Linked DNA regions of Chelatococcus sp. HY11. The protein of the gene in region 1 interacts with the protein of each later gene in a pairwise test. Links are inferred from orthologs where the notes say so. Each region holds a gene or a part of one and is shown in the gene's direction. Other genes may lie near its edges. The genes, in order: KIO74_RS01165 and mtgA.

What was found.
Region 2: the proteins of KIO74_RS01165 (region 1) and mtgA interact in binary tests that used the Escherichia coli proteins (3 or more experiments, as listed by UniProt). The link is inferred for Chelatococcus sp. HY11 from one-to-one orthologs.

The regions. Positions count from the first base shown.
Region 1 is NZ_JAHBRX010000001.1:214,700-217,902, forward strand. The notes cover bases 1-2,889. They hold KIO74_RS01165 (peptidoglycan D,D-transpeptidase FtsI family protein), read left to right. Parts: upstream 1-474; coding sequence 475-2,304; downstream 2,305-2,889. Other genes in these bases: rsmH (16S rRNA (cytosine(1402)-N(4))-methyltransferase RsmH), read left to right, coding at 1-80; ftsL (cell division protein FtsL), read left to right, coding at 77-466; KIO74_RS01170 (UDP-N-acetylmuramoyl-L-alanyl-D-glutamate--2,6-diaminopimelate ligase), read left to right, coding at 2,348-2,889. Also shown: more of KIO74_RS01170, read left to right, coding at 2,890-3,203. UniProt on the Escherichia coli protein: Essential cell division protein that catalyzes cross-linking of the peptidoglycan cell wall at the division septum. Required for localization of FtsN.
Region 2 is NZ_JAHBRX010000001.1:2,846,010-2,849,184, reverse strand. Bases 116-2,976 are described here. They hold mtgA (monofunctional biosynthetic peptidoglycan transglycosylase), read left to right. Parts: upstream 116-1,109; coding sequence 1,110-1,844; downstream 1,845-2,976. Other genes in these bases: KIO74_RS12980 (bifunctional diguanylate cyclase/phosphodiesterase), read left to right, coding at 2,543-2,976; rpmF (50S ribosomal protein L32), read left to right, coding at 2,046-2,231; KIO74_RS12995 (polyprenyl synthetase family protein), read right to left, coding at 116-902. Also shown: more of KIO74_RS12995, read right to left, coding at 1-115; more of KIO74_RS12980, read left to right, coding at 2,977-3,175. UniProt on the Escherichia coli protein: Peptidoglycan polymerase that catalyzes glycan chain elongation from lipid-linked precursors. May play a role in peptidoglycan assembly during cell division in collaboration with other cell division proteins.

The DNA.
Region 1 (3,203 bases):
GTGCCGGAAAGCCCCGGTCCAAGAGTGGGGGACCGGGGAGTGGGCGACCAGGCTCCAGTCGAGGAAGGACGCGTACATGATCCGCCTCATGCATCTCATCGCCATCGCCTTGCTCGTGGGCTCGGCGGGATACGCGTATTCCGTCAAGTATGAGACGATCTACTACGCCGAGCAGGTGGCCAAACTGAAGACGCGTGTCCAGCGCGAGAAAGAGGCCATCGCGGTGATGCGGGCGGAGTGGCAGTATTTCAATCGCCCGGATCGTCTGCAGGTTCTGGCGAAGCGGCATCTCGACCTGCAACCGCTCACGGTGAAGCAGATCGCGAAATTGAGCGACGTGCCGGAACGGCAGGCGAAGGTCGATGCCATCGGACGCAAGCTCGAGTTGCTTGGCCTCGGTGAACCGACGGCAACGCCCCAGACCGGTTCGACGTCAGCAGCCAGCACCCCCTCCGTGGCGCGGTGAGAGTTCCTATGTCCAACGTTCCGACGATCGACGCTCCTTACTCCGGCCAGTATGGTTCCGACGCTACGGTGGCGCCGGGTGAGCGCCCTTCGCCTGCCGGCCGGGCTCGCCGGATCCTGCTCGCGATCATCGCCTTTCTCAGCCGCTTCTTCCACATGCGGGCCGACAAGGGTGTGGCCCGCATCGGCCTCGTTGGCGTCTTCTTCTCGCTGCTTTTCATGCTGATCATCGGCCGGCTCACCCTGCTCGCGCTGGCGCCGGAGGCCCAGAGCGAGTTCCATCGGAGAGCAACGGCCGCCATCATGGCCTCACGCCCCGATATCGTCGACCGCAATGGCGTCATTCTGGCCACCGACGTCAAAACCGCCTCGGTCTTCGCCGAGCCGCGCAACATCATCGACAAGGACGAGGCGACGGAGCTTCTGACCGCGGTGCTGCCGGATCTCAACGCGACAGATCTGCGTAACAGGCTCGGCACCAAGCGCGGCTTCGTCTGGGTGAAGCGCGAGGTCTCGCCGAAGCAGCAGGCGGAAGTGCACCGTCTCGGCATCCCCGGCGTCGGCTTCATTCCGGAGAACAGGCGCGTTTATCCCAACGGTCCGATCGGCGCGCATATCCTCGGCTTTGCCAATGTCGACCACGAGGGTATCGCCGGGATCGAGAAATACCTCGATGGCCAGGGCCTGCAGGCTCTGTCCGGTTTTGGTTTTGCCCGCAGCGCCGACGACATGAAGCCGATCGCCCTGTCGCTCGACCTGCGCGCCACCCACGCGGTGCGCGACGAACTCGTGAAGGGCATGGCGTATTTTCGCGCCAAGGCGGCGGCGGCCGCGATCCTCGACGTCAACACCGGCGAGATCGTCTCGCTCGTTTCGCTGCCGGATTTCGACCCGAGCAACCCTGTCGACGCCCAGGACAAGGACCGCATCAACCGCCTCAATGTCGGCGTCTATGAGATGGGCTCGACCTTCAAGGCGCTGACGGTCGCGATGGCGCTGGACAGCGGCAAGGCGAACATCAACTCGACCTACTCCACCGCGGGCGGCATGATGCGCTTTGGCCGGCAGGTCATTCGCGAGTATCACGGCACGGGCCGCACGCTGACGGTGCCGGAAGTTTTCGTGCATTCATCGAACATGGGCTCGATCAAGATGGCGCTGTCTGTCGGAGTGGAGGGCCACAAGGCCTTCCTCCGCAAGATGGGGCAGCTGGATCGCATGCGTACCGAATTGCCCGAAAGCGCCGAGCCCCTCGTGCCGGGCCGCTGGGGCGAGATCAATACCGCCACCATCGCCTTCGGCCATGGCCTGGCCGTGGCGCCTATCCAGGCGCTAGCCGCCGTCGGCGCGCTGGTAAATGGCGGCTATTTCATCAAGCCGACCTTCCTGAAGCGCTCGGAAGCGGACGCCAAGGCGGATGCCCCCCGGGTGATCAAGCCGGAGACGTCGGAGGCGATGCGCTATATCATGCGCATCAACGCGGAGCGTGGTTCGGCGCGCAAGACCGAGGAAGCAACGAGCGGCGCCTATTACATCGGCGGCAAGACGGGCACGGCCGAGAAGGTGATCAACGGCCGCTATGCCAAGAACAAGAACTTCACGACGTTCATGGCGATCGCTCCGGCCGACAAGCCGAAGTATGTTTTCCTGACGCTCTATGACGAGCCGCAGGCGACGCCGGAGAGCTATGGCTACACCACGGCTGCCTGGAACGCGGGCGTGACCACCGGCAAGATAATCGAGCGGGTGGCCCCACTTCTCGGCTTGCCGCCCCACACCGCGCCGCTTGCCGTGGCCTTCCCGACCATGGCGCGTCAGGGCGCCTGGGGGATCCGCTGATGGACACGAGCGCGACCTTGCCTGAACGCGGGAGAATGGGTCCATGAAGAGCCCTGTGTCAGAGGCCGCCAGATCGCTTGGCGACCTGATCCCCGGTCAATTCGCGGAGAGTGAAGCCCGGCGCGCCATCGCCGGGCTTACTGCCGATTCACGTGCCGTGAAGCCTGGTTTCCTCTTCGCCGCAGTCCCGGGCACGAAAACCGATGGCCTCACTTTCGCCGGCGATGCCGTCGCGCGCGGCGCTGTCGCGATCATCGGCGAGGGGCCAAGGCCAGCGGATGTTCCGACCGATATCGTCTTCGCGCAGGTGACCAACGTTCGCCGCGTGCTCGCGCTCGCCGCGGCGCGCTTCTATCCGCGCCAACCGGAGACGATCGTCGCGGTGACGGGGACGAGCGGCAAGAGCTCTGTAGCCGAGTTCACGCGGCAGATCTTCGCGGCGCTGGGGCACCAGGCGGCAAGCCTCGGCACGATCGGCGTCGTTGCGCCGGGCGGGGCCGTCTATGGCTCGCTGACGACGCCTGACCCCGTGGCGCTGCACCGGACGCTTGATCAGCTGGCCGGCGATGGGGTCACCCACCTCGCAATGGAAGCGTCTTCCCACGGGCTCGACCAGCACAGGCTCGATGGCGTCAGGCTCACAGCCGGCGCCTTCACCAATCTTGGCCGCGACCATCTCGATTATCATCCGACGGTCGAGGCCTATCTTGAGGCCAAGCTCCGTCTGTTCACGGACCTTCTGCCGGGTGATGCGGCCGTCGTGGTCAATGCCGACGCGCCCGAATCGAAGGCTGTGGCCGATGCCGCCCGCGCGCGGGGTCTGCGGCTGATCAGCGTCGGCGAAGCCGGAGCGGATCTCAAGCTCGAAGGGATCGAGCAGCAGGGCTTTGACCAGGTCC
Region 2 (3,175 bases), 2.6 Mb from region 1 along the record:
GCGGCGGCGCGCAGGATGTCCGCTTGTGGGCCGAAGCCCGACAGCGCCGCGATCGCTTGCGCGGCAATGGCATCCCGCTCAGCGCGGGCGGCTGGCAAGCCCAGAATGTCCACCAGGGTTCCCTTGCCCTTGTCCGCATCCTTGGCCGTGCGCTTGCCCATAGCCACCGCGTCGGCCTCTCGATCGAGCACGTCGTCGGCGATCTGGAAGGCCGCGCCGAGGGCCTTGCCATAGGCCACCAGGGCGCTGCGCTCTCCGGCTGTCGCGTGGCCGAGAATGGCGCCGGCCTCGACGGAGAAGGCGAGTAGCGCGCCGGTCTTCATGGCTTGCAGGGTACGGATGCCACCTTCACCAGGCGGGGCATCGCCGTAGCGTCCCTCGGCCGTGAGGTCGAGGATCTGTCCGCCGACCATCCCGCCGAGACCTGCGGCGCGCGCCAGCCCACGCACGAGTTCAAGATGGACCCGCGCGTCATCGGCGCCGTGCGGCGTCGCCGCGAGTTCGAACGCCAGTGTCAGCAGGGCGTCCCCCGCGAGAATGGCGGTTGCCTCGTCGAAGGCGACATGAACTGTCGGTCGCCCGCGCCGGAGGTCGTCATCATCCATGGCGGGCAAATCGTCATGGACGAGCGAATAGCAATGCAGCACTTCCACCGCGCAGGCTGCGTTCATCGCATGGTCCATGTCACGTCCGAGAAGCCGGGCGGCTTCGATGACCAGGAACGGGCGCAGCCGTTTGCCACCACCGAGCACGGCATGGCGCATCGCGGCCATGAGCCTTTCGGGGCGCGCGATCTCACCCTCGCGCAGCTCGGTGGCGAGGTGGCGGGCAAGGGCATTTTCAACGGCCGCCGCGACCTGCGTCAGGCGATCCGCGAATGCGACGTGGCTGTCCTTCTGCAAGCCCTGCTCCCTTGCCTGTCCTCATTCCGCATGGCCGTCCTTCGCATGCCTGACGGAATTTTGCAGCCCCTTACGTCAGTTCGGTCTGTTTTTCCGCGGCCCGTGTAGGCTAAGCTGCAGTGACGATCGTATCGTCCGAGGGCGGCGTTCGCGATTGGCGGGTGTCCGGCGGTGGTCATGAACAACCGGAGGAGTTCTCGCTTGCTCGTGCAGAAGGCAGCGACGTCTGATGGAGCGGAGGCTGCCACGGGCCCGACGAAAACACGCAGGTCCAAGCGTCGCTTCCCCATTCGCCGGATGGTTTGGCGCATTCTCTTCATCGTCCTCGCGCTGCCGGTCCTCCTCGCGCTCATGTATCGTTTCGTTCCTCCGGTCTCGACGCTGATGATCGGGCGGTGGTTTTCCCTGGCGCCCGTCGATCGGCAATGGGTGCCGCTGGAGAGCATGTCGCCCGAGCTCGTCAGGGCGGTTATCGCTGCGGAGGACGCGCGTTTCTGCGGCCATGGCGGTGTGGACTGGGTGGCGTTGAACGATGTCCTGGATGGCGCGGGAGACGACGGACCGGCGCGCGGCGCGTCCACCATCACGATGCAGACCGTCAAGAACGTCTTCCTCTGGCCCGGGCGATCCTACATCCGCAAAGGTCTCGAAATTCCGCTCTCGATGATGGTCGATGTGGTGTGGGGAAAGCCGCGCACAATGGAGGTCTATCTCAACGTCGCTGAATGGGGCGAGGGAATCTTCGGAGCCGAGGCGGCGGCGCGGCACTATTTCGGCAAGGGGGCGAGGCAGTTGTCGCGTCGCGAGGCGGCCCTGCTCGCGGCAGCCCTGCCAAACCCGCTGCAGCGCGACGCCCGGCGTCCAACTCGCTATATGTCCGTTTATGCCGGCCGTATCGGTGCGCGCATGCCCGGCGCGACGATTGGCTGCACAGGACTATGACCGTTGGTCTGGCCGATGGGGTCATTCTGCTGCCAGCGCCGGGAGGTACGGTCCTTTCGGCACGTCTTGAGTTTAAATCTGCCATAGGGGCTAGCCAGAGCGCGGAAGGCCCTGTATAAGCCCGCATCCTTTTGATTGCTGGATGATCCGGGAGCCCGAAGCAGCTCGCGCTTATCCACGGCTCATCGCGCGGAGTTTGTCATGGCCGTTCCGAAAAGAAAAACATCGCCATCGAAGCGTGGCATGCGCCGGTCCGCCGACGCTCTGAAGCAGCCGACCTATATCGAGGACAAGGATTCGGGCGAGCTGCGTCGTCCGCACCACGTCGACCTCAAGACGGGCATGTACCGTGGTCGTCAGGTGCTGAAGCCGCGCGCTGAAGCCTAACTCCCCAGCGATCTGCTTCTACCGTAAAGGCCCGGCTCTGCCGGGCTTTTTGCTTATGGTGCCTGCGCGATCTGCTTCCTCGATGAGCCTGCGTGCAATCTGCTCCAGATGCTCGCTATAGTAGATTGTGTAAATTTGGCGGCAAGCCTTTCATTTCTTGACGTTTCATTAACCAATTCCCAACAGCATGCGCTATAGTGACCCTGAACGAAGGGTACGGAAGCGCGAACCGGTGCGTCCGTTCCCAAGATCAAGAAAGAGCGGCCTGTCGCAGGGCCTCCAAGGCGGATCGGATGGCGCAGAAGGCGCAAATGAGGGATCTGCAGTCGGAGTGCCCGCCAGATGCGGGGGCTGCCGGTGTGATGACGAACTGGGCTCATCTCGCCGAAGCTTTGTCTTCAGGCATGAGCGAGGCCGTGCGCAGCGGCGTTTCGTTCACACTCCTCGTTCTGGCACTCGACAATCTCGATGATTTGAACGGTGAGTTCGGCAGCGACGCGGCCGACGAAGCGCTGAACATCGTTGCCGGGCGCATCGGCAAGGTCGCTCGTCGCCGTGACCAGATCATTCGCCATGCCAGCAACCGCTTCGCGGTACTGCTACGCGGCTGCCCCGTGGCTCAGGTTCGTGGCATCGCCGAGCGCATGGCGCGCGCCGTCGAGGCCACCCCCGCGACGACAAGGCGAGGGGCGGTCCAGCTCAGAGTACGCATGGGCGCGGTGCAGGTCCCTGATCAGGGCTGCAGCGTGGAGGCATTGCTGCGCAATGTCAGTGATGCCTTGCGATCGGCCAAGCTGCGATCCGCTGACGTGCACCGGTCCGGCGACCTTGCGCTCGTGACCCAGACCATGGCGCATGAAGAGATGGCGGCGCCGGCCGTCGTCAATTCAGCCGAGCTCGGTACGCTGGTCGATCCTGTCCGGCTGCTCAACGAACAGCAGGTC